3 regions of the Janthinobacterium sp. 61 genome follow, and region 3 is predicted to be linked to each of the others. Evidence: predicted binding sites of a transcription regulator. Region 3 holds the regulator's gene; each other region holds the start of a gene.

Region 1 (10,316 bases), 3.4 Mb from region 3:
GCGCATGCGTGACGTCGATGCTGACCCAGCCTGCGAAATCCGTGTCTTCCGTCCAGGCGTCGACCCAGGCGTGACTGGCCGCATGGCCCGTCGTGCCTGGATCGATATAGCCGGACACATAGCGGGCCGGGATGCCCCAGGCGTGGCAGCAGGCCAGGAACAGATGGGCGTGGTCCTGGCACACGCCGCGTCCCAGCGCCAGGGCATCGCCAGCGGTGGTGGTGACCATGGTGGCACCGCTTTCATACGCCACCTTGCCGACGATGTGCTCGGCCAGGCGCAGCAAATGGCCCGTGCCGGCCGTCACCCGGCGGTCCGGCAGGCTGGCGGCCGCCAACTCCAGAATGGCGGGATTGGCCTGCGTCAGGGGTGTCGGCATGGTAAACAAGAGCGGCGACAAGGTGTCGATCAGGTTCAGCCGTCCCTTGTGCGGGTAGATGGTGTCCACCACGCCGTGCGCCACCAGGCTCAGGGATTGATGGCTGCCGCTGATGGTCAGCATGTGCGACAAATTGCCGTAGGCATCCGTATAAGCGTGGCACCGGCCTGGCGTGGTGATCTGCCAGGACAGGGCGCGCTGCTGCGGCTCGATACGCGGCGTCAGATGCAGCTGCTGGATGGTGTAGGCCAGCGATGCACTGTAGGCGTAATGGGTTTCGTGGCGGATGGTGAGCTGCATCAGGCCGCCAGGGGAACGAGGAAGTCGCGGCTGACCCGGTTGCCCAGCTCATAAATGTTTTCCAGAAACTCCGTCAATGTATGGTGCAAGCCAGCCTTCATGATGTCGTCGATATGGCCAAATTTTAACTCGGCATGCAGTTTGCCGGCGAACCGCTCCGTATCGGCCGACACATCGTTGCGGATATGCTTCAGATTTTCCACCACGTCATCCATGCAGGCCAGCAAGGATCTGGGCATGTCGCCGCGCAGCATCAGCAATTCCGCTACCCGCGCCGGGGTGATCACGTCGCGGTAGACCTTGCGGTAGATTTCAAAGCCGGAGACGGAGCGCAGCAGGGCCGCCCAGTAGTAAAAGTCGCGCTGGGTGATGTCTTTCGACGTGTCGCGCGCGCCGTGGAACTTCACGTCGAGGATGCGCGCCGTGTTGTCGGCGCGCTCCAGAAAGGTGCCCAGGCGGATGAAATGGATGGCTTCATCCTTGAGCATGGTGCCCAGGGTCACGCCGCGCGACAGGTGCGAGCGGTACTTGACCCATTCGAAGAACTGGCTGGGGTCCGTTTCCAGCAGATTGCTCTTCAGGCGTTTCTGCATGTCGAGCCAGGTGGCGTTCTGGATTTCCCACACTTCGGTCGTCAATGTCCCCCGCACGGCGCGGGCGTTTTCGCGCGCGCCCGTCAGGCAGGCCAGGATGGAAGACGGGTTGTTCGGGTCGCGCACCATGAAGTCGAGTACGTCGCGCGTATGGAAGCGGCCATATTTGTGGTCATACGCGCTTTGCAGTTCGGAAATACCCAGGGTGGCGCGCCAGCCCTGTTCCGCGTCCTGCTCGGACTGGGGCAGCATCGAGGTCTGCATGTTGACGTCCAGCATGCGCGCCGTGTTTTCCGCCCGTTCCGTGTAGCGGGCCATCCAGAACAAATGATCGGCAGTGCGGCTCAGCATGTTTTTTCTCCTGCAAAAGCGGATGTGGCTTCCAGTACCCAGGTATCCTTGGTGCCGCCCCCTTGCGAGGAATTGACTACCAGCGAGCCTTCGCCCAGCGCCACGCGGGTCAGGCCGCCCGGTACCATGGAAATCGTCTTGCCAGACAGCACGAACGGGCGCAAATCGATATGGCGCGGCGCAATGCCGGCGTCCACATACGTGGGGCAGGCGGACAGGGCAAGTGTAGGCTGGGCGATGTAGCCGCCCGGATTGGCCAGCAGGCGCTGGCGGAAATCCTCGATCTGCGCGGCGCTCGATGCCGGGCCCACCAGCATGCCATAGCCGCCCGCGCCATGCACTTCCTTGACCACCAGCTTGGACAAATTCGCCAGCACGTAGGACAGGTCGGCCGATTTGCGGCACTGGTAAGTGGGCACGTTGTTGAGTATCGGCTCCTGCGACAGGTAAAACTTGATCATGTCGGGCACGAAGGGGTAGATGGACTTGTCGTCGGCCACGCCCGTGCCGATGGCGTTGGCCAAGGTGACTCTTCCGGCCCGGTAGACGGACAGCAGGCCTGGCACGCCCAGCGAGGAATCGGAGCGGAAAGCCAGCGGATCGAGGAAATCGTCATCAACGCGGCGATAAATCACGTCGACGCGCTTGGGGCCGCGCGTGGTGCGCATGTACACGGAGTTGTCGTTGACAAACAAATCCTTGCCTTCGACCAGTTCCACGCCCATTTGCTGGGCTAAAAAGGCGTGTTCGAAGTAGGCGGAGTTGTACATGCCGGGTGTCATGACGACGACCGTTGGGTCATCCACGCCCATGGGCGCGACGGAGCGCAGGTTGTCGAGCAGCATGTCCGGATAATGGTCAACGGGGGCGATGCGGTTGCGGGCGAACAGTTCCGGAAACAGCCGCATCATCATCTTGCGGTCTTCCAGCATGTAGGACACGCCCGAAGGCACCCTTAAATTGTCTTCCAGTACATAAAATTCGCCCTGGCCGGCGCGCACGATATCGACACCGGCGATGTGCGCGTAGATGTCGGAGGCGACGGAAATACCCTGCATTTCCGGCCGATACTGGGCATTCTTGTAGATTTGCTCGGCAGGAATGATGCCCGCCTTGATGATGTTTTGCCCATGATAAATATCATGGATGAACATGTTCAAGGCTTGCACGCGCTGTACCAGGCCCGTCTGCATCTGCGCCCATTCGGCGGCGGGGATGATGCGGGGGATGGTGTCGAACGGTATCAGGCGCTCCGTGCCGGCATCGTCGCCATACACGGCGAAGGTGATGCCTACCCGGCGGAACGTCAGGTCGGCTTCGGCCCGCTTGCGGGCGATGGTCTCGGGGGATTGCTGCGCCAGCCAGTTGTCAAATTCACGATAGTGTTCACGTACCTTGCTGTCCGTACCCACTTCATCCGCAGTCATTTCATTGAAAAAATTTGCCATGTTGTGATTTCCCTTGAGCCGTGTCTATGTATAGCTCAGCAGGAAGCGTGCCAAGAGGGTGGCCTCGAAGATGTGCAAATATGACCACTTTTGTGGCGTTGCGGCGTTCTTCGCACCGATTTGGTGCGCTAACTGTCACTCTTGGGGAAGTCGGCGGGCTGGACGAAGGGACGGCAATCGACGGGCACGTCGAAGATGAAGCTGGTGCCCGTTTCAGGTGCGCTGTCGACGGCGATGCTGCCGCCGTGGCTTTCGGCCACGTTCTGCACGAAAGGCAGGCCGATGCCCCAGCCTGGCGCGGGGTTGTCGTTCTCGCGGCGCAGGTAGTCGAAGATGCGTTCGGCCTGCTCCGGCGCGATGGCCTGGCCGCCATTGTGGACGGTGATGATCAGGCGTTCGTGGACCGCTTCCACGTGCACGCTGATGGGCGCGTCGTCGCCGTACTTGATGGCATTGCCGAGCAGGTTTTCCAGCGCGCGTCGCAGCGAGTTCTCGCACCACCAGCCGACAACGGGTTGGCCGTTGACCTGGCATTTGTCGGGCAGCTGCAGATTGACCTGACTGGCCACGGCGTGCACCAGGGGCAGCACATCGAACTGGCTCAGGGCCAGCGGCAGCCGCTGGCCCTGGTGGTAGCTGAGGCTATCGAGCAATTCCTCGATCATGCTGTCGAGCCGTTTGCTGTGCTCGGCAATCTTGTGCGCCAGCAATACCACCCGTTCCGGGTCCACTGGCCGGAGCAGCAACTGGGCGCTGGTGCTGATAACAGCGAGGGGGTTGCGCATGTCGTGCGACAGACCGGCCGCGATGCGGCGCCGGAAAGCTTCGTGCATGCTGGTAAATTCGCGTATCGATTCGCAGATGCCCACGTCGATGGACTCGTTGATGACATGCCAATCCTTGCTGCGCAGGGTGATACCTGATTCATGCGCGACGGCGGCAAAGCAGTCGCGGAAGATCTGGTATTCCTGGATTACCTGTTCCGGCCCGTAATTCGTCATGCGCGCCCGCTCATTGCCATGCACGGCGGGCACGTTACTGTTGCTGGCGGCGTTTTCGCGCGGGTGGCCCGGGGTCAGTGCTTCGGCCAGATTATCGAAAAAAGCGGGCAGGGTGTTGGTGAGGATGGGCTTGAGCAACTGATCCGCACCGCGCACGCTGGCCCGCACGCGCTGTTCCCAGACGCCAAGGACGGCGTCGCGCATGGCAAAGATGCGCTGTGCGCGCTGCAGTGGATGGCGCGCGCCCGCCTGGCGGTCCGCCTGATGATCCGTGGCAATATTCACCTGAACTCCCTGACAGGAATGGCTATGCTCATAATAGTATGCGCCAATTCGGCGGCCAGGGAAACGCCTTATTGTCCCGTATCGGCTTGCCGCAGAGTCGCCTGCAGGCGGGAAAGCGATGCTGACCACTCGGCCAGAGAAAAGTTCTGCGGGTCGTCATGACCGTTCGCAAAACCCGTATCGAGCACGGCGTGGAAGGCGGGAATCAGCCACGTGCCCTTGCGCACGCTGGCAGCGAGGTACAGCAGGGCCAGGCGGTCGTATTGCGCTGGCGTAAAGCCCGGATCGGGGGCCAGCCCGTCGTTGCCCTTGCCGCCGCCCGGCACGGAATTGCGCGGCTGCACCAGCTCCACGTGCAGGAACAGGCCCGTCAGCGACGGCTTGTCCTTTTCCAGCTTGCTGGCGTAGCTGGGCGTGCCAAAGTCGCGCACTTGCAGCGAGGCGCCCAGACGGTTCACATACACATGGCCTTTCGGCCCGCCACCCAGCGCCGGATTGCGCAAGCTAAAATCGTTGAAGTCCCAGCTGGCATCGTTGATATGGTCGGGAATAGTTTCCAGCAAGAAATTCGGGTAGCTGGTGTCATGGATGACGAAATAGCGGGCCATAGGCGCCGCCAGCCGGCCCACGGCGCGCGACAGCGGTGCGTCGACGGCGCCGCCCACATCCGTTTCACTGATCGACTGCTGTGCCAGCCAGGCGCGCAGCCGTGCCGGAGTGATGCCCGTGCGCTGGCCGATGTGGGCGGCAAGAATGTCCGGTAGCGGCGCGCTGTCGCCCAGGCGCGCATACAACTTGACGGGACGTAATAAACACGTGGCTTGCGCCCGCGCATCACCTTTGAAGCCGCTTTTCCAGGCGGCATAGGGGCAGGCGGCTTGCTTCTGGGCAGCCGCCGGCAGGGATAGACAGAGCAAGAGCAGCAGGGCGGGGAGTCGTTTCATGCGGGCATTGTCGCCGAATCGCGCCTCGCGGCACAGGCGCGCACGCGAAAAAAAAAGCTGCCCGAGGGCAGCTTTGTCTTCTGGCTTAGAAGTCCACTGACGCCGACACGACGACGGTGCGTGGGGCGCCCAGCACAAGATAGCCAGCGCCCGAGGCGCCGCCGGCAGACGCCCAGTAGTTCTTGTCGGTCACGTTATCCAGGCGCGCGCGCAAGGTGACGGCGCGGTCGGCGATGGTGGTCAGGTAGCGTGCGCCCAGGTCCAGGCGTGTCCAGGACGGCACTTTCTGCATATTAGCGCCATCGATGTATTGCTTCGACGTATACAAGGTGCGTCCCGTCAAAGCCAGGCCGCGTACGCCGGGCACATCCCATTCCGCACCGAAATTCAGCTGGGTAGCAGGCACGCCGATGGCATCCTTGCCCTCGTTGGCAGCGTTCATGGCGCTCAGCTGCTCCGTGTCGAGCAGTGTCAGGCCGCCCAGCAGGCGCAGGCCACGGGCAGGTGTACCGAAGACCGACAATTCGATGCCGCGGTTGCGCTGTTCGCCAAACACGCCGAAGATACCGTTTTCCACATAGGCCGATGGCTGCTTGGTGGTAAACAGGGCAAGGCTGGCGCCGATGCGGCCAGCGTCATACTTGACGCCGATTTCTTTCTGTTTCGACTTGTAGGGCGCGAACGCCTGGCCGACATTGGTCACCCCGGTGCCAGCGGCGACCGCGCCTTTTTGCAGGCCTTCGATATAGTTGGCATAGACGGACACTTCCTTGACTGGGCGATACACCAGGCCCAGCACAGGCGTGGTGGTGCTTTCGCTGTAGCTGCTGCTATCAAACCGGACGCCCGTGTTGTAGTCGTACGAATCGTCCTTGATGGTCTGGCGGCGCGCGCCCACAGTCAGCAATACCTCGTCATCGGCAAAGGCCATGGTGTCGGCAATGGCAAAGCTCGACAGCATGGTGCGTGCCGTCACCAGCGGATGCGCCAGGTCGCCGCCCATGAACCAGGTTGGCGCGGGCGCGGCTACCTGCACGGGAGCATAGATATTCGTGCCAAAGCCTGTCACAAAATCGCTCATGCCATAGGCGTTCTTCGATTGCGACCAGAAGGTCGAGGCGGTGGCGCTGATGGTATGCCCGACGCTGCCTGTGCGCAGCTTGCCGCGCACGCCGATCTCGCCCGTACGGACGCTATCGTGGCGGGTATTGTCGAAGCGATAGGAACTGGCCGCGCCGGACGTACTGTTCACCGTGGGCGCTGCCAGCACGTTCGACTCGTCGCCATTACGAAAGCCGATGGCAGCCCAAGCCACGACGTCCTTGGCGAGGTCGTATTCTCCGCGCAGGGTGCCGAAAGTATCGCGTTCGTTGGAGTGCGTCCAGCCTTGCGCGAAGTTGCTGCTGGCATCAGGCGCAGCGGGCACGGCAACGCCGCTGGCCACACTGACGCTTGGGCGCGGATTGCGCAGCTTGTGTTCCTGAAAGCCGGCATCGGCCGACAGGCGGAAATCGCGCCCGCGGTAATCGGCGCCGACAGAGAATACGCTCAGTTCGCGCTTTTCGCGGTCGACGGCTGTGTCGCCATCGCGTCGTACTGCATTGATGCGCACGCCGGTATTATTGTCGGGGCCGAAGCGGCGGCCGATATCGGCTGCCACATAGCCCTGGCCGCCGCTTTCCGTGCCGACCGTAATCTGTGTCAGCGGTGCATCGGTGGCGCGCTTGGGCACCAGATTGATGGTGCCGCCGACGCCGCCACCGCCGGGCGCCGCACCATTGATGAAGCTATTCGCGCCACGGAACACTTCCACGCGTTCCAGCAATTCGGAAGCGACAAACTGGCGTGGCAGCAAGCCATACAGGCCGTTATACGCGAGGTCGTCCGAATTCACGGCGAAGCCGCGGATCATGTACATTTCCTGGAAATTGCCGAAGCCGCGCGTCACGCGCACGCCAGCATCGTTTTGCAGTACATCGCCCACGCCCTGTGCCTGCTGGTCCTGGATCAGCGCCTGCGTATAGTTGGTGCTGTTGAAGGGCGTGTCCATCATGTCCACGTTGCCCAGCAAGCCCAAACGCCCGCCGCGCGCCACCTGGCCACCTGCATACGCTTTCGACAAGCCTTCCGCCGACGCATCGGCCGAGGCATTCACTTCCACCGTGGGCATGGTTTGCGCATCGCTGCCTGGCGGCGTGTGTTGGGCGTGGGCGGCAGTGCTGGCCAGCAGGAAGGCGGCCAGGGCGAAGGGGGTAGGAGCGAGGCGGAAGGGGCGCATGGTGTTGTTTGGATATTAATGAGAATGATTATCATTATATTCCAGTGACGAGCGGGGCGTGAATAAGTGTGAGAATGTCATAAAAAAAGTCGCCATTCGTACAACACCAGGCAGGCACTGGAATCTGGCGGAAAAAGGCGCGCCAGACGATACCTTATGGATTTATTAATGCCTATGCTCAAGTTTCGCTAAAATGGGCCATCGCGCCCGGCGCCCACAGGAAACCGCATGCCATTGCTCCGCCATCTACAGTCCGCCTCCCTGCGCATGCGGCGGGGCTTGAGCCTGAAAGGCATGGCTGTTGCGCTGATACTCGCCATGCACGCGCTGGGCCTGTATTTCCTCCTGCTGCCGGCGCGCCAGCTCAAGCAATACACGGAAGTGGCCTTCATGAGCCTGATGCCGCCCCGTCCACCGCCGCAGACGCCGTCGATGGCCTTGCCGCTGCCGCTGCCGTTTCCCATGCCGCGTGCGCGCGCCAGTGCGGCGCCTGCCACGCCTCCCGCCATCCTCGCATCGCCCGCCGTTGCAGCAGAAACCATCACCGTGCCTGCCGAAGAATCGCCCGCAGCTGCGCCCGCCGCAGACTTGCGCACGCGCGCCCGTCTGGCCGCCGGGGCCGCCGACAAGTCCCTGCGCGGCGAAATCAAGCAAGACAAGCCGTGGCTGGCCGCAGCCGAACTCAAAAGCGAAAGCGCTTTCCAGAAGCTGGTCGCCTCCGCCTGGCGCGGCGGCCCCGTCATTCGCGTGGAGGAATACCTGACGGCTGATGGCCGGCCCGCCACGCGCGTGGTCAGCGCCGGCGGCGCCACCTGCTATGGCATGGCCGAGAATCCTGGCTCTGGCGCTGACCCGTTCAAGACGGGCGGCAAGGTGAAACGCGTGCCTTGCCCTGGCTAAAGACCGTATCAATGGTATGGGATTGACGGCCATTCCGGGGCAGCCATCCCCGGCTGGGCGTCAAATATGCTAAGTTGCGTCTGCGTTTGTTTCCCACCCTTATGTCGACACGCCCCAGGACGCCCATGCCACCCGAACTCCTCATCCTCGCTCCCAGCCCCTCGGCTGCCGTCAACGCGCAGCTGGAGCAGCAATATACCTGCCACCACGCCTGGCAAGTGCCGGCGGACGAGCGCCACGCCTGGCTGGCCGAACGCGCGCCTGCCATCCGCGCCGTCGTGACGACGGGCGCGCTGGGCTTGAACGCCACCGACATGGCCTTGCTGCCCGCCCTGGAAATCATCGCCGTGAATGGCGTGGGCCTCGATGGCGTGGCCCTCGACGCAGCCCGCGCGCGCGGCATCGCCGTCACCACCACGCCGAACGTGCTGACGGATGACGTGGCCGACGTGGCGTTGGCCTTGCTGCTGGCCAGCGCGCGGCACATCGTGACGCTCGACCGTTTCGTGCGCGATGGCGGCTGGGAACGCCGCGAGGCCATCGCCCCCGCCTCCAGCCTGCGCGGCAAGACGGCCGGCATCTTCGGCTTCGGCCAGATCGGCCAGGCCATCGCGCTGCGCCTGGCCGCCTTCGGCGTCCAGGTGCGCTACTTTCAGCCCCGCGCCATTGCCGGCACATCCGTACCGCGCGCCGAATCCTTGCTGGCCCTGGCGCAGGAATGCGATTATCTGATCGTCTGCGCGCCGGGCACGCCCGCCACGCGCAAGATTATCGACCGCACCGTGCTAGACGCGCTGGGCCCGCAAGGCACCCTGATCAATATCGCCCGTGGCGCCCTCATCGACGAAGACGCCATGATTGCCGCCTTGCAGGATGGCCACTTGGGCGCGGCAGGTCTGGATGTGTTTGCGGACGAACCGCGCGTGCCGGCCGCCTTGCGCGCCTTGCCGAACGTGGTGCTGACGCCGCATGTGGGCAGCCTGACCGTGGAAACGCGCCATGCGATGGGGCAACTGGTCGTCGATAATCTGGCGGCGCACTTTGCCGGCTTGCCCTTATTGACGCCGGTAAAGTCATAAACGCCCGAATTGAACGTTTTACTAGCATGAATGAAAGAGTATCTATGGAATTGACAAAATCGCTGTTGCGCACGCGCGGCGGGCAGGACAGCGGCAAGGTGGGCATGATCGAGCTGTTCTTCGACCTGGTGTTCGTGTTTGCCGTTACGCAACTGTCGCACGGCTTGCTGGCGCACCTGAGCGCCATGGGCTGGCTGCAGACGGGCCTGCTCCTGATGGCCGTCTGGTGGGCATGGATCTTTACGTCGTGGATCACCAACTGGCTCGACCCCGAGCGCATTCCCGTGCGCATCAGCCTGTTCGCGCTGATGCTGGGCGGCCTGATCATGTCGGCCTCGATTCCTGAAGCGTTCGGCACGCGGGGCCTGGGCTTTGCGGGCGCCTACGTGGCCATGCAGGTGGGTCGGCCCCTGTTCGCCTGGTGGGCCGTGCGCCATGAAGCGCTGGCGCGCCGCCGCAATTTCCAGCGCATCGCGCTGTGGGCCGTGCTGTCCGGCATCTTCTGGATCGCCGGCGGCCTCGCGTCGCCCGAGCAGCGCATCTTTTGGTGGGGCGCGGCCCTGCTGATCGACCTGGCCGGCCCATGGATGCAGTTCGGCCTGCCGGGCCTGGGCCGTTCGACGATCGCCGACTGGGATGTCGATGGCAGCCACATGGCCGAACGCTGCGGCCTGTTCGTCATCATCGCCCTCGGTGAATCCTTGCTGGTGACGGGCGCCACCTTCGCGGGTCTGGAATGGACGGCCGGCAATTGGCTG
Region 2 (10,316 bases), 810 kb from region 3:
GCCCGTCTTCACGTCCAACGCCACGGTGGACGAGGAATAGAGGTTGTCGCCGGGACGCAAATGGCTGTTCCACGGTGCCGGGTTGCCGGTGCCAAAGTAGGCCAGCTTGGTTTGCGGATCGTAGGTTCCGCCCATCCAGGTCGAGGCGCCGCCCGTTTTCCACAGGTCGCCCGGCCAGGTCTTGTTCACGGTGCCAGACACGCCGTTATCCGTCGCCTTGCCATCCTTGTCGTAGCGGTGGCCCATGTGGCCCTCCACGGTCGGACGGCTCCACACCAGTTCGCCGGTCATGGGATTGCGCGCTTCGACCCGGCCCACGATGCCAAATTCCCCGCCCGATACGCCCGTCAGCAGCAAGCCTTCGGCGATCAGCGGCGCGGCTGTCATCGAGTAACCGGCAGCGTAGTCGTCGACCTTTTCCTTCCAGACGATCTTGCCCGTGTTTTGATCCAGCGCCACCAGGTAGGCGTCCAGCGTGCCGAAGATCACCAGGTTGCCGTACAGGGCGGCACCGCGGTTGACCACGTCGCAGCATGGCATGATGCCGTCTGGCAAGCGATGCTCATACTTCCACAGCTTGGCGCCCGTTTTCAAGTCGACGGCAAAGATGCGCGAATACGAGGCCGTGACAAACATCTTGCCGTTATGAATCAGCGGCTGCGATTCCTGGCCCCGCTGTTTTTCACCACCAAACGAGAACGACCAGGCCGGCACCAGCTTGGCCACGGTCTTGTCATTGATCTGCGTCAACGGCGAATAGCGCTGGCCCTGCGTGCCCATGCCAAACGACAGGACGCTAGACGGATTCTTCGCCGTGCTGTCGAGCATGGCACTGGTGACATTGCCCACGTCGGCCGCCTGGACCAGCGAGGCGACACTCAAACCGACGACGATCCCCATGATTTTTTTCTGCACAATCATCTCCCTCTGTTATTAGTATGTGTGTGTAACTCTCAGGTGCTTTTTCTGTCGTGTTCATGCGGCTGGGCATGCAACAAGGCGCACTCTTCATCGGTGAACAGGCGCGAGCGCGTCAGGAAGCGCTTGCCTGTGCCGTTGTCGAGTGAAAACATGCCGCCATTGCCATCGACCACATCGATAATCAACTGGGTATGCTCCCAGTACTCGAATTGCTCGAGTCCCATGTAAAACGGTGTGCCATTCAAATTGCCGAGATAAATGTCGGTATCGCTGACATCGAACTCGCCCAGCGCATAACACATGGGCGCACTGCCATCACAGCAGCCGCCTGACTGGAAAAACATCAGCGGTCCGTGACGCTGGCGCAACTTGTCCATCATTTCCAGCGCCGCTACGGTGGCGACCACCCGGGCAATTGCTGCACTCATGGCATCCCTTTCTGCACGCCGCGCCCGGCCAGGGGCGCGGCGCGTGTGCCGGTTTAGAAGAAGCCCAGGGCTTTCGGGCTATAGCTCACCAGCAAGTTCTTCGTTTGCTGGTAGTGATCGAGCATCATCTTGTGGTTTTCGCGGCCAATACCCGATTGCTTGTAGCCGCCGAATGCGGCGTGGGCTGGATACAGGTGGTAACAATTGGTCCACACGCGGCCCGCCTGGATGGCGCGCCCCATGCGGAAGGCGCGCGAACCGTCGCGCGTCCACAAGCCGGCACCCAGGCCGTACAAGGTATCGTTGGCAATCGCCAGCGCTTCGGCCTCATCCTTGAAGGTGGTCACGGACACGACGGGCCCGAAAATTTCTTCCTGGAAGATGCGCATCTTGTTGTTGCCCTTGAATACGGTCGGACGCACGTAGTAGCCACCCTCCAGGTCGCCTGCCTGCGTATTGCGCTCGCCACCGGCCAGCACTTCGGCGCCTTCCTGGCGGCCGATATCGAGGTAGGACAGAATTTTTTCCAGCTGCTCCTGCGACGCCTGGGCGCCGATCATGGTGGAAGAGTCGAGCGGGTTACCCTGCTTGATGGCGGCCACGCGCTTCAAGGCTCGTTCGATGAATTTCTCGTAGATCGATTCCTGGATCAACACGCGCGATGGGCAGGTGCACACTTCGCCCTGATTCAGCGCAAACATCGTGAAGCCTTCCAGGCACTTGTCGAAATAATCATCGTCAGCATCCATCACATCTTCAAAGAAGATATTCGGCGACTTGCCGCCCAGCTCCAGGGTGACGGGAATCAGGTTCTGCGCGGCGTAACCCATGATCAAGCGGCCCGTACCCGTTTCACCCGTGAAGGCGATCTTGGCGATGCGCTTGCTCGACGCCAGCGGCTTGCCCGCTTCCAGACCGAAACCGTTGATGATGTTCAACACGCCCGGTGGCAGCAAGTCGCCGATCAGCTCGATCAACACCATGATGGAGGCGGGAGTCTGCTCGGCCGGTTTCAGGACCACGCAATTGCCGGCCGCCAGGGCTGGCGCCAGTTTCCACACGGCCATCAGAATCGGGAAATTCCACGGGATGATCTGGCCCACGACGCCCAGCGGTTCGTGGTAGTGGTAGGCATAGGTTTCCGCGTCGATTTGCGCGACGGAACCCTCCTGCGCGCGGATGCAGCCGGCGAAGTAACGGAAATGGTCGATGGCCAGCGGAATGTCGGCATTCATCGTCTCGCGGATCGGCTTGCCGTTATCGATGGTTTCCGCCGTGGCGATCAGGCTCAGGTTCTGTTCGATGCGGTCGGCGATGCGGTTCAGGATGTTGGCGCGCTCGGCAGGTGAAGTCTTGCCCCAGGCATCCTTGGCGGCATGGGCGGCGTCCAGCGCCAGCTCGACGTCTTCCGCCGTGGAACGGGCGATTTCGCAAAACGGCAAGCCCGTGATGGGCGTTATGTTAGGAAAGTATTCACCTTTTACTGGCGCAACGAATTTGCCGCCGATGTAATTGTCATAGCGTTGCTTGAAGGGATTGGCTACGCCCAGTTTGCTGATGTCTGCGAGATTCATGTCGTCCTCTATCGGGTTAATTAGAATGGAATTGCTGTAATTAAAATCAAACGTCCTGGTACAGATGGGGTGAGTACACGGAGTCTTCCGCAAATGCCGTGCCAGCTCGCCATCCCACTACAAACTTAGCGGGTTTTTCCCCGCTTACAAGGGCGTGGCGCCAAACCCGGCCCGCTTTTCATCGCCTGCCCCGGGCATGAAAGGCGGGCGTGGGTCTGTTTGGGTTTTGAACAAGGTGGCGGCGCCCTGTTCCAATCCGGGCCAGTGCTGTTGCTGCGCCCCTGCGCCGCTGCACAATGGAACAGGTGTGCCAGACTGGAACACCTGCGCCTGTGCCACTACCGAATCACCACGCCCCATGGCAATTCGCCCACGGCAATATCGGCCACCTTGCGCGCGCTGGCCGTATCGATGACGGAAACGCTGTTCGAGCGGCCATTGGCCACGTACAGCTTGGCACCGTCCGGCGTGATGGCCATATTCCACGGGCGCTTGCCGACGGGAATGGTGGCCGTGACCTGATTGCTGGCCGTATCGATCACCATCACCGTGCCATCCGTGCCGTTCGAGACATACACCTGCTTGCCGCTGGGATGGACAGCGATACCGTTGGCATTCTTGCCCGCTGGAATGGTGGCAATCGCCTTGCGCGCGGCCATGTCGATCACATACACGGCATTGACCAGTTCGCACGCCACATAGGCTCGGCCCGAATCGGGGCTGAAACCAATGCCGCGCGGACGCAGGCCGACAGCGATGGAAGCGACCTGGCGGCGTTGCGCAACATCAATGACATCGACTTGCTCGGCCTCTTCCGCGCTCACCAGCAGCCAGCGCCCATCGGGGCTGAACACGGCATGTTCCGGGTTCCGCCCTTGCACCTTGATGTCGGCGAGCAAGACACCCGTCTGGCCATCGAGCAAGGCCACGCTATTGTTTTCCTCGACGGCCACAGCCACGTAACGACCGTCATGGGAAGCGCTGACGCCTTCGGGCGACTTGCCCAGCGCCACCGTGCGCAGGGGCGCGCCGACTTCATTGTCAATCAGCAATAAGGCACTGCTGGCGGCATCCGTGACAAACAATTGCCGTCCTGTGGGGTCGGCGGCGATGCCGCGCGGACGCTTGCCTGCGGCAATCTGGCGCACTACCTGGTCGGTCGCCGTGTCGATCACGCTCAGGGTGCCCGATTTTTCATTGGGCACATAGGCAAACGGAGCGGCCTGGATGGCGCTGCTGGCGAGCACAGGCAGCAGCCAGCAAACCTGGCGCAAGCGCGAGAAGAAGTTGGGCATAATCACCTTTTCAATAGCAAAACGAGGGGAAAGCGCGCGGTATCGGCGCATCTGAACATTGCTGCATGCAAACGCCGTGCCACTGACACGCGTATAATTTCAGCCCACCAATGGAGACATGGCAGGCATATTGCTTGATAAGACTATGCAGACCTGCGCCGCTCACGCGTCCAAGCAGGCTTTTATTCACATTGGAGAACCCGCATGCAGCATCGTTTCCGCTTGAACACCATTGCCAGCCTGTTTGTCGCCGGCAGCGCCACCCTCGCCCCCCACGCTTTCGCCGCCGAGTCCGCTGACCTGGCCGCCGGACAAGTCATGGATATGGTGGTCGTCAGCGGCAGCCGCATCGCCCACCCCAGCCAGGAAGTGCCGGCCTCGATCGATGTAGTCGATAGCGCCCGCATCCAGGAGGGCCAAATCCGCGTCAACGCGTCGGAAGCGCTGGCCGCCGTGCCGGGCCTGGTGGTGCAAAACCGCCAGAACTACGCACAAGACTTGCAAATCTCCTCACGCGGCTTCGGCGCCCGTTCGGCCTTTGGCGTGCGCGGCGTCAAACTGATCAGCGATGGCATTCCGGCCAGCATGCCCGATGGCCAGGGCCAGGCCGCCACCTTCAACCTGGACACGGCGGAGCGCATCGAAGTGCTGCGCGGGCCATTTTCTGCCATCTACGGCAACCATTCGGGCGGCGTGATCCAGCTCTTTTCCAAGGATGGGCAAAATCCCCCATCCGTCGAATTGAATGTGACGGGCGGCAGCTACGGCACCAGCAAGGTGGACTTGTCGGCGCAAGGACAGGCAGGCGGCATCGGCTACGTGCTCGACGGCTCACGCTTCCGCACGGACGGCTTCCGCGACCACAGCGCCGCCACGCGCGAACAGGCTTTTGGCAAGATCACCGTCAAGCCCAATGCAGACAGCAAGCTGACCATCGTCGCTAACAGCCTGCATCAGGGCAATACGCAAGATCCCCTGGGCGTCACCTGGGCCACGTTTGCCGCCAACCCGCGCGCAGGCGAAACCGACACCACCGATACGCAAAACCCGAAGCGCACCTTTGCCGAGCGCTACAACACGCGCAAAAGCATCGACCACCAGCAAATCGGCGCCACCTATGAACAGGCGTTCGGCGATGATCGCCTGCATGTGACCGTGTATGGCGGCAACCGTGACGTGATTCAATATCAGGCCTTCAACAAGGGCTTCCAGGCGCCCCCCAAGCATTCCGGCGGCGTGGTTGACTTCCAGCGCCAGTTCTATGGCATCGATACGAACTGGCTGCACGTGAACCAGCTGGCAGGCGGCAAGCTGAGCACCACCATCGGCATCGATTACGGCCGCTCCAGCGATGACCGCACCGGCTATGAGAATTACATTGGCAATGGCTTTGGCGTAAAAGGCAAGCTGCGCCGCGACGAGCAGGATGTCGTCTCCAGCCTCGATCCGTATATCCAGGCGGAATGGCAAAGCGGCCCATGGCTGCTCAGCGCAGGTGTGCGCTACAGCAAGATGAAAGTGGCGGTCAACGACCACTTTCTCAGCAATGGCGACGACAGCGGCAGCCTGGAGTTCAGCCACACGACACCGGTGCTGGGTCTGCTGTATAAGCTGACGCCCAGCGTCAACGTCTACGCCAGCGCCGCACGCGGCTTCGAGGCGCCCACCCTGAACGAACTGTTTTACTCGGGCACGGGCGGCGGCTTCAATTACCAGCTGAAACCGGCCACCAGCACCAACCTGGAAGCGGGCATCAAAGCCAGGATCAATAGCAACACGCATGTGAATGCAGCCTTATTCCAGATCAAGACCAGCGACGAACTGGTGGTCGATCAATCGAGCGGCGGGCGCACCAGCTACCGCAATGGGGGCAAGACCTTGCGCCAGGGTATGGAAGTGTCGCTGGACTCCAGCCTGCCGTATGGCTTCACGACAAAAGTGGCGCTGACCAGCCTGCACGCCGTGTATGACCAGGCCTTCGGCAGCGTGCGCGAAGGCAGCCGCTTGCCGGGCGTACCCAGCGCCAACCTGTTCGCGGAACTGGCCTGGAAAGACACGCTGGACCGTTTTGGCGCGGCACTGGAAAGCGTGGCCAGCAACCAGATCTACGCGGAAGACAGCAACAGCGAAAAACCGGCGCCAGGCTACACGGTGTTCAATGCCAGGGTCAACGCCAAGCAAAACGCGGGCAAATGGCGCTTCAAGGAATTTGCCCGCCTGAACAATCTTTTCGACAAGACCTATGTGGGTTCCGTCATCGTTGGCGACAGCAACAAACGCTACTATGAAGCGGCGCCGGGCCGTAACTGGCTGCTGGGCGCCAGCGCGCAATATTCGTTCTAAGAAAAAAGCCCGCGCATCTTCCAATGCGCGGGCTTCTTGGCATATCAACATAGCCTGCTACGGCCGTGCTTCCTTGACGCCATATTTCTCAAAGATGGCTTTCAATTCGCCGCTGGCCGCCATCTCGTTCATGGCCGCCTGCAGCAACTTGGCCACGTCGAGCTGCTGACGGCTGACGGCCAGACCCACGGCCCAGCCGGCACGCGGCAAGCGGGCGAACGCCACTTCGCTCAAGGGGAAAGCGGAATCGCTTTTCAGCACCGACTCGATTTCCGAACGATTCGCCAGCACGGCGTCGAGCTGGCCCGCCTGCAATTGCTGCAAGGCTTCGGCAGCCGTGTCGAAGATACGCACGTCGTCGCGGTACTTGCCATTGTCTTCACCCAGCATCAGCATGGCGGCGATCGATACCTTTTCCACGCCGATACGCTTGCCGGCCAGCGAAGCGATGCCATCGAATTGCGGCACGGCTTGCGCGCTGCGCGCCAGACGCACGGTTTCCACGTAATACGGGGCGAAAATCTCGACCTTGTCGTTATCCGCCATCAACTTCTTGTCGACCGGGACATGCAACATGACATCGGCAGGACCATAGCCGAGGTAGTGGCCCTTCCACACCATATTGCGCAAATCGTCATTCAGGTTTTCACCGGCGGGAAAGGGCAGCAAGCTCAGTTTCAAACCCAGCTTTTTGGCCAGCGCTTCGGCAATGTCGATATCGATGCCCGCGCCCTTGTCGGAAAACGGCGCGAACTCGTTGTACACCGCCACTTTCAGGCTGCCCGACTGCTGCACTTTCTGCCAGTCGGCGCGCGCTGGCGCGGCTGCGCACAGCGCCAGGCAGGCGAGCGAGAGCATCGCGCGCGCGCCACGGAATTGAAATGAACGCATGGGACTCCTTGGTGATCAATCGGCTCAGTTAGAATCGCGGCGGGTTTCCAGGTAGGTTTTGATGGCCCACATGGCTTCCTGGTTGAAGACACCTTCAAACGGCGGCATGTACACGGCGCCATTGCGTACTTTACCGTGGCGGATGGTCGCCAGGAAATAATTGTCCGTTTCCTTGTAGCATGCCTGTTTCTTTGTCTCATTCTTGATACCAAAGCAATCGCGATCGAGCTGGCGCAAGTCCGGCGCGATGCCGCCCGAGATGGCTTCGATGCCGTGGCAGCGGGCGCAATTCTGGTTGTAGGCGGAGGTGCCCACCGTCAGGGCCAGCTTGTTGCCACGATACGGGTTTTGTTCGAGCCACTTGTCGCCCACCTTGGGCAAGCCCGTGGTGTCGACGCCTTGCGGCGTGACATTGCCGTGCGCATAGGCATGCGGCAAGGTCAGCAGGGAAGTGAGTGCGACGGCACCGGCGGCTGCCACGCCGAGCAGGGTACGGATGGAATAGGTCATGCTGGTCTCCTTGGTTTTTTTAGTGAATATCCAAGAAGAGCAAATGCCATGCCATGCCTACATGCCCCACATCCGGTCGCCCATGTATCAATTTGGAACAGCTGCAACAGGTAGTTGTGTCACCGCGCGCGTCAGACGGAGGCCACCGTGCAGATGCTGGCCCGCTCCTGCTGCTCGAAAGTGATACGCACAGGCAAAAACCGGGAAATCACCTCCGCATTCGTCAGCGCATGCTGCGAGACCTTGCTACAAGTGAAGGTGCCACCACCGGCCAGCGCCATGGGCAGCAAGAGCTGGTCGGCCAGGTGCTCGCCGACGGCCGCATCCGTCTTCAGATAGGCGCGCACCTCGTTCAGCAGGCGCTTGGCCACAGATTCCGCCAGCAAGTACTTTTCGCCAAAAGAAGTAAACACTTCCGTGACATGCTCATGCTCGAGCGTCAGCAACAAGACATTGCCCGGCCCCTGCTCCGCGGGCAAGCCGACGATACGCAGCTGCTTGCCGCTCCAGCCCATGCCGCTGGCGACACGCTCCAACTCGCGCTGCGCCACGTTCACATGCACGCCCGCCAACACGCTTTCCGCATACCCTGCTTTCCGTTCACCGCGCTGCAGCAATGCGATAGGCCGCAAGCGCGGACACGGTTGTACGGTGGCAATCACTTCGCCGCCCCCTGCGGGATGAAAGCCGTAGCGTTGCAGCGCGATCTCCACCTCGGCACCCATCTGCTGCAGGATGGGGCAATACGCGCGCTGCAGGAAATGCACGGGCGGCGCCATGGGATTGTGCGTGCCGCCACTGATGCGCACGGTGGACGGCCCATCCGCATGCAGCAAGGCCGGCAACAGGGTTTGCAGCACCAGGGTGCAACTGCCGGCGCTGCCGATGGCAAAGCGGTAATCGCCACCGCGTATGGGGCCAGGCATGAATTCCAGGCTAGCTGCGCGCAACGCCAGCGGCGTCGTGCGCGCCCCGCAAATGGCGGCCGCCGCCTGCACGGCCAGCAAGTGCTGGCGCAGCAAGCCGGGCTTTTCCCGCCCCGCGCGGATATTCGTCAAGCGGAATGGCCGGCCCGTGATCATGGACAGGCTCAGCGCCGAGCGCAAAATCTGTCCGCCGCCTTCGCCTTGCGCTCCATCAATTTCTATCATTGCTTCTTTCTCTCTGTTAACCTTTGACACAGACGACCTGCTTCAAGATATGCACCACATCGACCAGCTCGCGCTGCGCCAGCATCACCGCGTCGATATCCTTGTAGGCCATCGGGATTTCATCGATCACGTTTTCATCCTTGCGGCATTCCACGCCCTCGGTGGCGCGGATCTGGTCCGCCAGATTGAAGCGCCGCTTCGCTTCCGTGCGGCTCATCGTGCGTCCCGCACCGTGGCTGCAGCTATGAAAGCTCTCCGCATTTCCTTTACCGCGCACGATAAAGCTCTTCGCCCCCATGGAGCCGGGAATGATCCCCAGTTCGCCGGCCCGGGCCGAGACGGCGCCCTTGCGCGTGACCAGTACATCCTTGCCGAAGTGGTGCTCCTTCTGCACATAGTTATGGTGGCAGTTGACGGCTTCCACATGCGTCTGGAACGGCTTATGGATGACCGTGCGCACGGCCGCGATCAGGTTCTGCATCATCACTTCGCGGTTGTTGCGGGCAAAACGCTGGGCCCAGCCCACCGCCTCCACATAATCGTCGTAATGCTGCGTTCCCTCGGCCAAATAAGCCAGGTCCTGGTCGGGCAGGTTGATGAAGTGAGTACGCATATCCTGCTTGGCCAATTCGATGAAATGGGTGCCGATGGCATTGCCCACGCCACGCGAGCCGGAATGGAGCATGAACCACACCGAGCCCTGCTCGTCGAGGCAGACTTCGACGAAGTGGTTACCGCTGCCCAAAGTTCCCAGGTGGCGGTAGTTATTCGTGTTCTTCAGCTTGGGCGTTTTCAGGCAAATGGCATCGAATTCATCCTTCAGTTGCAGCCAGGCCGCATCGACCACCGAAGGCGGCGTATGCCAGGAACCTTCGTCGCGGCCGCGGTGGCCGCGCGTCTTCGGCGACATCCCGTGCGGAATGGCGCGCTCGATGGCGCTGCGCAGTGGCCCCAGGTTATCGGGCAAGTCGCTGGCCGTCAGCGTGGTTTTCGCCGCCATCATACCGCACCCGATATCCACGCCCACCGCCGCCGGAATCACGGCGCCCAGCGTGGGAATCACGCTGCCGATGGTCGAACCTTTACCCAGGTGGACGTCGGGCATGACGGCGATATGCTTGTAAATGAACGGCAGGGTCGCCGTGTTGCGTAATTGTTTTTTGGCCGCTTCTTCGACAGGCACGCCACGGGTCCACATTTTCA
Region 3 (10,316 bases):
TGCCTGTCGATATCTTGACGGGCGCCTCGCGCATCAATGGCGTGGGCATGAAGGCCAATAACGCCACCGGCGTGGTGGAAGTGCAGAATGCGCTGCGCATGGTCCTCCCGCCGAAACCGCGCCCGGCCGCGGCGGCAAAATGACAGAATGAAACAAGGAAACCATACTATGAAGAACATCTTGCTATTGACTCTATTCTCGACCATTTGCTCGCTGGGCATCGTGGGCACGGCACATGCCGAGAAAGCCGATTCCGAGAAGGAAGCCATCATCACGGCTCGTAGCGGCCACGTCGATGACGTCAAGCAGGTGCGTACCCTGACGGGCGATGTGGTGCTGGTGAAAGGGACTCTGACCATGAAGGCGGGCCGGGCCCTGATCACGGAAGACCCGCAAGGCTACCAGTTCATCACTTTCTGGGCCGATCCTGGCAAGCTGGCCACCTTCCGCCAGAAGCGCGATGGCGCAGGCGACCTGTGGGTGGAGGGCGAGGCGGAGCGCGTGGAATACAACAACAAGACGGAAGTCGTGAAACTGTTTTCCAAGGCCAAGTTGACGCGCCTGGAAGGCACGAAGCCGACCGACGTGGCCAACGGCGCCTTCATCTCGTATGACAGCCGCAAGGAGGAATTTGCGATGGAAAATTCCGATAGCGGCACCAGCACCCCCGATGGCGGCAGCGTGCGCATGGTGATCCAGCCGAAGCCCAAGGCACCGGCGGCGGAGAAAGCGCCGGCCACGCCTGCGTCAGGAAATAAATAATGGACAATACTCGTTGCGGCAGCACCCTGATCGTTCGCGGGCTGCAAAAAACCTATGGCAAGCGGCAAGTCGTGCATGATGTCTCGCTGCAAGTCGAATGCGGAGAAGTGGTCGGGCTATTGGGGCCGAACGGCGCCGGCAAGACCACCTCGTTCTATATGATCGTCGGCCTGGTGCCGTCGGACGGCGGCAGTATCGATATCAGCGGCGTGGATATTTCCCGCCTGCCGATCCACCGCCGCGCGCAGATGGGCCTGTCGTATCTGCCGCAGGAAGCGTCCGTGTTCCGCAAGCTGACGGTGGAAGACAATATCCGTGCCGTGCTGGAAATCCAGACCGTCGAAGGCCGTCCCTTGAAGAAGGCCGAGATCGAGGAGCGCCTGGATAAATTGCTGGCCGACTTGCAGATTGAAAAATTGCGCGAGAATCAGGCGCTGTCGCTGTCTGGCGGCGAGCGCCGCCGCGTGGAAATCGCCCGCGCGCTGGCCACCGACCCCCGTTTCGTCCTGCTCGACGAGCCGTTCGCCGGTGTCGACCCCATCGCCGTGATCGAGATCCAGCGTATCGTGCGCTTCTTGAAGGAGCGCAATATCGGCGTCCTGATCACCGATCATAATGTGCGCGAGACGCTGGGTATCTGCGACCGTGCCTACATCATCAACCAGGGCTCGGTGCTGGCGTCGGGACGCCCCGACGACATCATCGCGAACGAGTCGGTACGCCGGGTCTATCTGGGCGAACACTTCCGTATGTGAGCCAATGAAACAATCATTGCAGCTGCGCACTTCGCAGCACCTGGCACTGACGCCGCAGTTGCAGCAATCGATACGCCTGTTGCAATTGTCTACACTGGAATTGCACCAGGAGCTGGAGCAGTTGCTGACGGACAATCCCTTGCTCGAACGCCTCGACGATCCGCTCGACCGTTCGCTGCGCCTGCTGTCCGACGGCGCCTTGAGTTCCACGGCCGCGCCGGCCGAAGCACCGCCCCAGCCGCCAGGCCAGGAGGCACCCGCCGCGCCGGCCGAAGCGGAAACCTTTGATGGCGAGGCTGGCGACAGCCCTGCCGCAGCGGAGGGCGGCGACAGCGACTGGAGCGAGGCGAGCAGGGGCAAGGCGCCCGACGACGAAGATTCCCGTCCGCAACTTGAAGCCCACCACTGCACCTTGCGCGAACACCTGATGGAGCAGATGCGCGTGACGGTGCTCGAGTTGCGCGACCGCGCGCTCGTCGAGCTGATCATCGACGCGCTCGACGACAATGGCTACCTGGAAGAGTCGCTCGACGACATCCTGGCGCGTTTGCCGGAAGAGCTGGAAATCGACGCTGACGAGATGCGTACGGCCTTGTCCCTGTTGCAAAGTTTCGATCCGCCCGGCGTGGGCGCGCGCAACGCGTCCGAATGCCTGGCGCTGCAAATCAAGCGCTTGCCGCACATCGCCATGGTGACGCGGCGCATGGCCCTCGTCATTGTGGAAAAACACCTGGCCTGGTTTGCCCAGCGCGATTTTAACAAGCTGAAAAAAGCCCTCGATTGCGATGATGAAGACTTGCGCGAAGCGCAGACGGTGATTCGCCAGTGCAACCCGCATCCGGGTGCCGTGTTCGCCTCGGACGTGTCCGATTACGTGGTGCCCGACGTCGTCGTCAAGCGCGCGCGCAATGGCTGGCAAGTCACACTGAACAACGACGTCATGCCTCGCCTGCGCGTCAACGCCATGTACGCCAACTTGCTCAAGCAGGGCAAGGGCGAGGGTGCCATGGGCGCACAGTTGCAGGAAGCCAAGTGGCTGATCAAGAATATGCGCCAGCGCTTCGACACCATCCTGCGTGTAGCGCAAGCGATAGTAGAAAGACAAAAGAACTTTTTCTCGCATGGGGCCGTTGCCATGCGCCCCCTTGTGCTCCGTGAAATAGCTGATACACTGGGTTTACACGAGAGTACTATCTCGCGCGTAACAACTCAAAAGTACATGCTGACCCCGCACGGCATGTTCGAGTTGAAATATTTCTTTGGTAGCCACGTCGCCACCGAAGCGGGGGGCGAAGCGTCATCGACGGCGATACGGGCATTGATCGTGCAACTGACAGGAGCAGAAGACCCTAAAAATCCTTTATCCGACAGTAAGATTGCGGACATGCTGGGGGAACAAGGCATGGTGATTGCGCGACGTACTGTTGCCAAATACCGGGAAGCGTTGAAAATTCCGCCAGTGAGCCTGCGTAAGTGTTTGTAAGTTTTTTTCGGTTCCTCTGCGGGCCGGATACGATGGACCGCACGAACCCGATCATCTTTAGGAGTGTGTATGAATCTCACCATCAGCGGACATCATCTCGAAGTCACACCAGCCATCCGTGAATACGTACAAACGAAGCTGGAACGCGTGAAACGGCATTTCGATCAAGTCATCGATATCGCCGTGATTCTGACCGTGGATAACCTCAAAGAGAAAGAAAAACGTCAAAAGGCCGAAGTCAATTTGCGTCTGAGTGGCAAAACTGTCTATGTGGAAAGTCTGGCGCACGACCTGTATGCCGCCATCGATATCCTGATCGACAAGCTGGACAGGCAAGTGATGAAGTACAAAACCAAAGTGCAAGGGCACGGTAAAGAGGCGATCAAGCATCTGCCAGACAACTCGGAAGAAGAATTCGCCGCCGCCTAAGCGGCCTGCGACTTTCAACCGGTTGTGATCAACTAAGGGCGCACATTGCGCCCTTTTTTGCGCCCGTAGCTGTTGAGCGCTATGTTCCCCTCACAGGCGCTAGAATGTGCCCGTTCTCACTTCTTTTCACTTTGCCATGAGCGACTTCGTCCAGACCTCCATCCGCAACCGCACGGGCCACATCGTGCTCGACCGCCCCAAAGCCCTGAATTCCCTCTCACTGGAGATGGTGCGCGCCCTGAGTACCGTTTTGCTGGCCTGGCGCGACGATCCGCAGGTGGACGCCGTGGTGATCCGTTCCAGCAGTGAGAAAGCCCTGTGCGCCGGTGGCGACATCCGTTTCTTTTACGATGCGGGCCTGGCCACACCGCAGGGCGGCAGTGCGTTGCTGGAAGATTTCTTTACGGAAGAATATGCTTTAAATCATGTAATCCACTTCTATCCGAAACCGTATATCGCCGTGATGGATGGCGTGGTGATGGGCGGCGGCATGGGCGTGGCGCAGGCCGGGCCTGGCAACCGCCTGCGCATCGTGACGGGCCGCACGCGCATGGCCATGCCGGAAGTCAATATCGGCCTGTTTCCCGACGTGGGCGGCAGTTATTTCCTGTCTCGCCTGGCCGGTCAGCTGGGCTTGTACCTGGGCTTGACGGGCTTGACGATCAACGCGGCCGATGCCTTGTACACGGGCCTGGCCGATGTGTACCTGCCCGAGGCGCAGATGGGGGCGCTGCTGGCCCTGTTCGAATCGACGCCAGGCCAGGGCTTGCCGGTCGCCATCAAGGCCCTGGCAGCGCCGTTCCAGGCCCAGGCGGGCGTTTCTGCGCTGACCATGGCGCGCGCGGCGCTGGACCGCCATTTCGGCGCTGGCTCCGTCGCTGCCATCATGGCTTCGCTGGCGCAGGATGACAGCGCGTTTGCCAGCAAGGCGCTGGCGGCCATGCGCCAGCGTTCGCCGCTGATGATGTCGGTGACCCTGGAATTGTTGCAGCGGGGCGCCCAACTGGGCGTAGCCGATTGCCTGCGCATGGAGCGCACCGTGGTGCGCCACAATTTCGAGCATGGCGAAGTGCTGGAAGGCGTGCGCGCGCTGGTGGTCGACAAGGACAATGCTCCGCGTTGGAACCCTGCCAGCCTGGACGAGGTTGATGCGGCCATGGTGGCGCGCTTCTTTGCCCCCGTCTGGCCGGCGCAAGCGCATCCGCTGCGCCATCTGGATTAACAACGCCAAATAACACCGTAGCGAGCGGAAGGGAGGGGTGGTTGAGAAGCGGAACTGTGCTTTACGCACATGAGCATCGCAGACCACCTATACCGAAGCGCAGTAGATTTTAATGGCGTTCTAGCTACGTTCGCGGTGGCGTAGCACGACCCGTTCATTGGGGCCGAAATACTGCGCCAGCCGTTCTGCCATGTACACCGAGCGGTGCTGGCCGCCCGTGCAGCCCAGCGCCACCGTCAGGTAGCTGCGGTTGTCGGACTTGAATGATGGCAACCATTTCTCGATGAAGGCGCGGATGTCGGCCAGCAGTTCCAGCGCGCTGGGCTGCGCGTCGAGGAAGGCGATCACGGGTGCGTCGCGTCCGTCGAGCGGGCGCAGCGCCAAGTCGTAATAGGGATTGGGCAAGGCCCGCACGTCGAAGACGAAATCGGCGTCCAGCGGCACGCCCAGTTTAAAGGCGAAGGATTCAAAGAACAGGATCAGGGGCGCGCGTTCGGAGGCGACAATATCCTTGACCCAGGCGCGCAGCTTGTTGGCGCTCAGTTCCGAGGTATCGATTACATGACCCAGCTGTTCGATGGCCGACAGGCGTTCCCGTTCTTCCGAGATGCACTCGATCAGGGTACGGCGGCTGGCCGGATTCTGGTTCGGGCGCAATTCATGCGACAGGGGATGGCTGCGCCGCGTTTCCGAGAAGCGCGCCACCAGCGAATGCGTGGTGGCCGTGAGGAACATTACCTTGACATCGTGCCCCTGGTCGCGCAGCAGCGCCACATTGTGCGGCAGGCTGGTCAGCGACTCGGCACTGCGCGCATCGACGGCGACGGCCAGTTGCGGTGTACCTTCGTCGAGCAGCGTTTGCACCAGGCTGGGCAGGAGCGCCGGTGGCAGGTTGTCAACACAATAGTAACCGGTATCTTCCAGCACATTGAGCGCGACGGATTTACCGGAGCCGGATATTCCGGTGATAAGGACGATATGCATAGGCCGATCATACAATAAAGATCGGCACTGCGCTCCAAGGCAATGCTCTTTACAAATTATTGCAATTTTGATTGTGGTGTTGGTGAAGCAAATGCTGGAGCACAGATAGTAGGTCGGCTTAGCGCAAAGCGCGTAAGCCGACGCTGCGGCATAGGCCAACATTGTTGTCGGATTACGCGGGGCCTTGCCCCGCTAATCCGACCTACGTTGTTAATCCCCGCTCATTGCCAAACGTTGCCGTTCCATGAACTCTTGCAAGGTATCGATGCCGCGCAGCTGCAAGATGGTATTGCGCACGGCCGCTTCCAGCAGTACGGCGATGTTGCGGCCGGCAGCGACGGGGATGACGACCTTGCGCACGGGTAAGCCGAGCACGTCTTCCGTGGGGAACAGGAAGGGCAGGCGCTCGACTTCTTCTTCCAGCGCGTTGCGGCGCACCAGGTGCACGATCAGTTTCAAGCGCATCTTGCGGCGCACGGCTGTTTCGCCAAAGATGGCCTTGATGTCAAGCAAGCCCAGGCCCCGCACTTCCAGCAGATTTTGCAGCAGAGGCGGACAGCGGCCTTCGATCATGTTGGGCGCGATGCGCGAAAATTCCACGGCGTCGTCGGCCACCAGGCCGTGGCTGCGCGAAATCAGTTCCAGCCCCAGTTCGCTCTTGCCCAGGCCCGAATCGCCCGTGATCAGCACGCCGACGCCCAGCACGTCCATGAACACGCCGTGCATGATGATGCGCTGCGCCAGCTTTTTCGACAGGTAGACGCGCAGGAAGTCGATCACTTGCGCTGCCGGCAGCGGGGTGGAGAACAGGGGAATGTTTTGCTCGTCGCAGATGGCGAGGATGTCGGGCGGCGTTTCCAGCCCTTGTGCGATGATGAGCGCGGGCGGGCCGCCGGCGATCAGTTCACCGATCACATGGGTGCGCGTATTGACCTTCAGGCGCTGATAGTAATTGATTTCCTGGTGACCAAAGACCTGGATGCGGCCCGGATGGATCAGGTTCAAGTGGCCCACCTGGTCGGCGGCCGACGAGACGTCGCCCGAGATCAGGCGTTCGCCGCCGGGGAAGCCGGCGAACCAGCCCAGTTGCAGACTTTCACGATTATCGTCGTACAGGCGTTGTATCGTCAGCGGCGTTTGCAACATGGCAGTCTTCTTCAGGAGTGGAGGAATACCTGAAGTTTAACCTGCCGCTTGCAAACTGGGTTGCCAATTGACGATGCGCGAATGCACGGATTTCGGTTCCGGATCCGTGGCCAGCGCCGTGCGGAACGCGTCGTCGGAAAACATTTCGGCGATTTCCGACAGGATTTCCAGATGTTGCTGGGTGACATGATCCGGAATCAGCAGGAAAAACAGCAGATTGACGGGCTTGCCATCGGGCGACTCGAAGGGAATCGGCTCGGCCAGGCGCACGAAGGCGCCCAGCGGCGCTTTCAGGGTCTTGCTGCCCTTGACCCTGCCATGTGGCACAGCCACGCCATGGCCCAGGCCAGTCGAGCCCAGGCGTTCGCGGGCAAACAGATTGTCCGAAACGGTAGAGCGGGCGATGCCGTAATTGTTTTCGAAGATCAGGCCGGCTTGCTCGAAAGCGCGCTTTTTACTGGAGACTTCCAGGTCCAGCAGGACGTTTTCGAGAGATAATATTTTGCTAAGATTAGTCATGACACTCAATGAAATGGTGCAATGCGCAGAGGGCTTGCGAGCCGAATTATAGGCCTGTTTCCGCGGCCTGTAACGCCAATTCTCAACAGTATACGCCCGCTGCGGGCGCAGTGGGCGCTACAGCTCATGTCGCCATCATTTTAGCAAAAAACCAACGCTGGGGTGTATCGGCTATTTCTTGATTAAAAACACGTAGCGCGCCGGTTTTTCCGCCGCCGAATGCCGATTTTCCGATTTTTCAGCGTCTTTGACATGCACTGGGGCACTACCGCAACGTTGTTTTAAAACACAGCCAATATTCCTGCTGGCATGATTTCTAGGTGTTGCGCGGTGTTACTGGCGCGCATTGCGCAGATTGCCCGGCATCGCGCCCGTGCTGTAGTTGCTGCGCCACGGATTGATATCGAGGCCCCCGCGGCGCGTATAGCGCGCATACACGGACAGTTTTTGCGGCTTGCACTGGCGCAAGATATCGACAAAGATGCGTTCCACGCATTGCTCGTGAAATTCATTGTGTTCGCGGAAGCCAATCAGATAGCGCAGCAGACTTTCCTGGTCGATCTGTGGCCCTGCATACTCGATCTGCACGCTGCCCCAGTCGGGCTGGCCCGTCACCAGGCAATTCGATTTCAACAGGTGCGAGACGAGTTTTTCTTCCACCGGTGCTGCGTCCAGCGCTGCCTTCAAGAGTTGCGGCGAAGGCGAGTACTGCGTGATTTCCAGGTCCAGGCGGTCCAGCAGCACGCCATCGAATTCACCCATTTTCAGCTTGCCGAAATCTTCCTGCAAGGTCAGTTCCACTTGCACAGGCGCGCCAAAACCATTCGACAAGTCTTGCTTGAGCAAGGTCAACAGGGCTTCCGGGCTATCCAGTTTGGTCTGGTTGTAGGAGTTCAGGTAGAGCTTGAACGATTTCGATTCGATGATGTTCGGCGAATCAGCCGGCGCGCTGATCTTGGCAATGGCCACCTGCGGCTTGCCGCGCTGGTTCAGCCACGACAGTTCGTAGGCATTCCAGATGTCGAGGCCAAAGAATGGCAGTGTGCCGTGCAGTTCCAGTTCATCGCGCTTGCCCTGGCGGGGAATCGGGAACAGCAGTTCTGGCGCGTAATCGGTGCGGTAGGCCGAGCTTTTGCCCAGGGGCGACAGTTCGGCGAGGTCGTTGGTGGTGGTCATGGTGGCGTGGCTACAAATTCTGTGAAGGGTGAATGGTAGCCTATTTCAACCCAACGGCAAGGACCGGGGTCAGGCCCTGAGGGGGAATGCGCCCCAGTGGGGCGCATTCGGATTCCGAAGGAACTGACCTTCTGGCTTACCCTAAAAACAGCTTGTACACAGGATTGCTGCTTTCATCCCAGTAACGATAGCCCAAGGTATCGAGGAAGCGGGCGAATTCTCCCATTTCATCGGGCGGCACTTGCAGGCCCACCAGGATGCGGCCCACGTCGCCGCCTTGGCTGCGGTAATGACACAGGGAAATATTCCAGTTCGGCGCCATGCTGTCGAGGAAGCGCATCAGCGCGCCCGGACGTTCGGGAAATTCAAAGCGGTACAGCAGCTCGTCCTGCGCCAGGCGGCTCTTGCCGCCCACCAGGTGGCGGATGTGCGACTTGGCCAGCTCGTCGTGCGTCAAGTCCAGCGTCTTGAATTCATGCTCTTCGAATTTCTTCGCCATCGCCCCGGATTCATGCCGGTCGGCGATCTGGATGCCGACGAACACGTGCGCGGCTTTTTCATCGCTGATGCGGTAATTAAATTCCGTCACATTGCGCGCGCCGATGAGCGAGCAGAAGCGCTTGAAGCTGCCCCGCTGTTCGCGCATGGTGACGGCAAACACGGCTTCGCGGAACTCGCCCAGCTCGGCACGCTCGGCGACGAAGCGCAGGCGGTCGAAATTCATGTTGGCGCCGCAGGCAATGGTGACCAGTGTCTGGTTGACGATAGGGTGCTTGCTCAGGCTGGCCCGCTCCACATAGGCCTTGGCGCCCGCGATGGCCAGTGCGCCGGCCGGTTCCAAAATGGAGCGCGTATCCGTAAACACATCCTTGATGGCGGCGCAGATGGCGTCCGTGTCGACGATGATGATGTCATCGACATATTGCTGCGCCAGGCGGAATGTTTCCTCGCCCACCAGGCGCACGGCCGTGCCGTCCGAAAACAGGCCCACGTCGGGCAGGGTGACGCGCGCGCCCGCTTTGAGCGAGCGCGCCATGGCGTCCGAATCGACCGTTTGCACGCCGATGATCTTGATGTCGGGGCGAATCTGTTTCACGTAGGCAGCTACGCCGGCGATCAGTCCGCCGCCGCCGATGGCCACGAAGATGGCGTGGATGGGACCGGAATGCTGGCGCAGGATTTCCATGCCTATCGTGCCCTGGCCGGCGATCACGTCCGGATCGTCGAACGGATGCACAAAGGTCAGCTTCTGTTCTTTTTCCAGGGTCAGCGCGTGGTTGTAGGCATCCGTGTAGGACTCGCCGTGCAGCACGATTTCCACATGCACGCCGCCGCGTGCCTTAACGGCGTCGATCTTGACGGGGGGCGTGGTGGTGGGCATGACGATGACGGCGCGGCAACCCATGCGCGCGGCCGACAGTGCTACGCCCTGGGCATGGTTGCCGGCCGAGGCGCAAATGACGCCGCGCTTGCGTTCCGCATCGCTGAGCTGGGCCATCTTGTTGTAGGCGCCGCGAATCTTGAAGCTGAACACGCTTTGCATGTCTTCGCGCTTGAAGTAAATCTGGTTGTTCAGGCGCTGCGACAGGGCAGGGGCCAGTTCCAGCGGCGTTTCGGTGGCGACGTCGTAGACGCGGGCGGTCAGGATTTTCTTGAGGTAGTCGATGTTCATAGTCTGCTAGCAAGTGATTCTGGGCCAGAAAGGTACTGGAGCGTGTCGGTCGATAGCGGCGGCGCCGCGGCGGATAGCCTGGCGACAATATTGCTCTGTGGAACTGCGGGCGGGTATGCCTTTGCCTGCCGGCGCGGATTGTGCGGCGCCCAGGCTGCTCTTCATTAT

The links. The regulator sigma-54, encoded in region 3, starts transcription at its own class of promoters, with help from an activator protein. The targets are predictions, from matches to a motif close to TGGCANGNAANCTGCTTT.
Region 1: the regulator sigma-54 is predicted to act here: its motif matches at 3,107-3,124, upstream of CLU92_RS07105 (circularly permuted type 2 ATP-grasp protein).
Region 2: the regulator sigma-54 is predicted to act here: its motif matches at 3,010-3,027, upstream of adh (aldehyde dehydrogenase).

The regions. Positions count from the first base shown of each region.
Region 1 covers NZ_PJMQ01000001.1:1,532,390-1,542,705, reverse strand. Annotated here, with positions in the region: gene CLU92_RS07115 (transglutaminase family protein) at 1-679, opposite strand, end outside; gene CLU92_RS07110 (alpha-E domain-containing protein) at 679-1,623, opposite strand; gene CLU92_RS07105 (circularly permuted type 2 ATP-grasp protein) at 1,617-3,071, opposite strand; gene CLU92_RS07100 (sensor histidine kinase KdpD) at 3,200-4,357, opposite strand; gene CLU92_RS07095 (hypothetical protein) at 4,426-5,301, opposite strand; gene CLU92_RS07090 (TonB-dependent siderophore receptor) at 5,387-7,579, opposite strand; gene CLU92_RS27715 (hypothetical protein) at 7,808-8,479, shown strand; gene CLU92_RS07080 (2-hydroxyacid dehydrogenase) at 8,605-9,558, shown strand; gene CLU92_RS07075 (low temperature requirement protein A) at 9,609-10,316, shown strand, end outside.
Region 2 covers NZ_PJMQ01000001.1:4,092,161-4,102,476, forward strand. Annotated here, with positions in the region: gene CLU92_RS18595 (PQQ-dependent methanol/ethanol family dehydrogenase) at 1-900, opposite strand, end outside; gene CLU92_RS18600 (DUF779 domain-containing protein) at 954-1,349, opposite strand; gene adh (aldehyde dehydrogenase) at 1,403-2,923, opposite strand; gene CLU92_RS18610 (beta-propeller fold lactonase family protein) at 3,262-4,218, opposite strand; gene CLU92_RS18615 (TonB-dependent receptor) at 4,423-6,561, shown strand; gene CLU92_RS18620 (ABC transporter substrate-binding protein) at 6,619-7,452, opposite strand; gene pedF (cytochrome c-550 PedF) at 7,477-7,962, opposite strand; gene rtcA (RNA 3'-terminal phosphate cyclase) at 8,094-9,113, opposite strand; gene CLU92_RS18635 (RtcB family protein) at 9,130-10,316, opposite strand, start outside.
Region 3 covers NZ_PJMQ01000001.1:4,897,344-4,907,659, forward strand. Annotated here, with positions in the region: gene lptC (LPS export ABC transporter periplasmic protein LptC) at 1-143, shown strand, start outside; gene lptA (lipopolysaccharide transport periplasmic protein LptA) at 169-762, shown strand; gene lptB (LPS export ABC transporter ATP-binding protein) at 762-1,517, shown strand; gene CLU92_RS22215 (RNA polymerase factor sigma-54) at 1,522-3,000, shown strand; gene hpf (ribosome hibernation-promoting factor, HPF/YfiA family) at 3,070-3,429, shown strand; gene CLU92_RS22225 (enoyl-CoA hydratase/isomerase family protein) at 3,566-4,651, shown strand; gene rapZ (RNase adapter RapZ) at 4,772-5,635, opposite strand; gene hprK (HPr(Ser) kinase/phosphatase) at 5,846-6,781, opposite strand; gene CLU92_RS22240 (PTS sugar transporter subunit IIA) at 6,818-7,300, opposite strand; gene queF (NADPH-dependent 7-cyano-7-deazaguanine reductase QueF) at 7,634-8,476, opposite strand; gene ilvA (threonine ammonia-lyase, biosynthetic) at 8,613-10,148, opposite strand.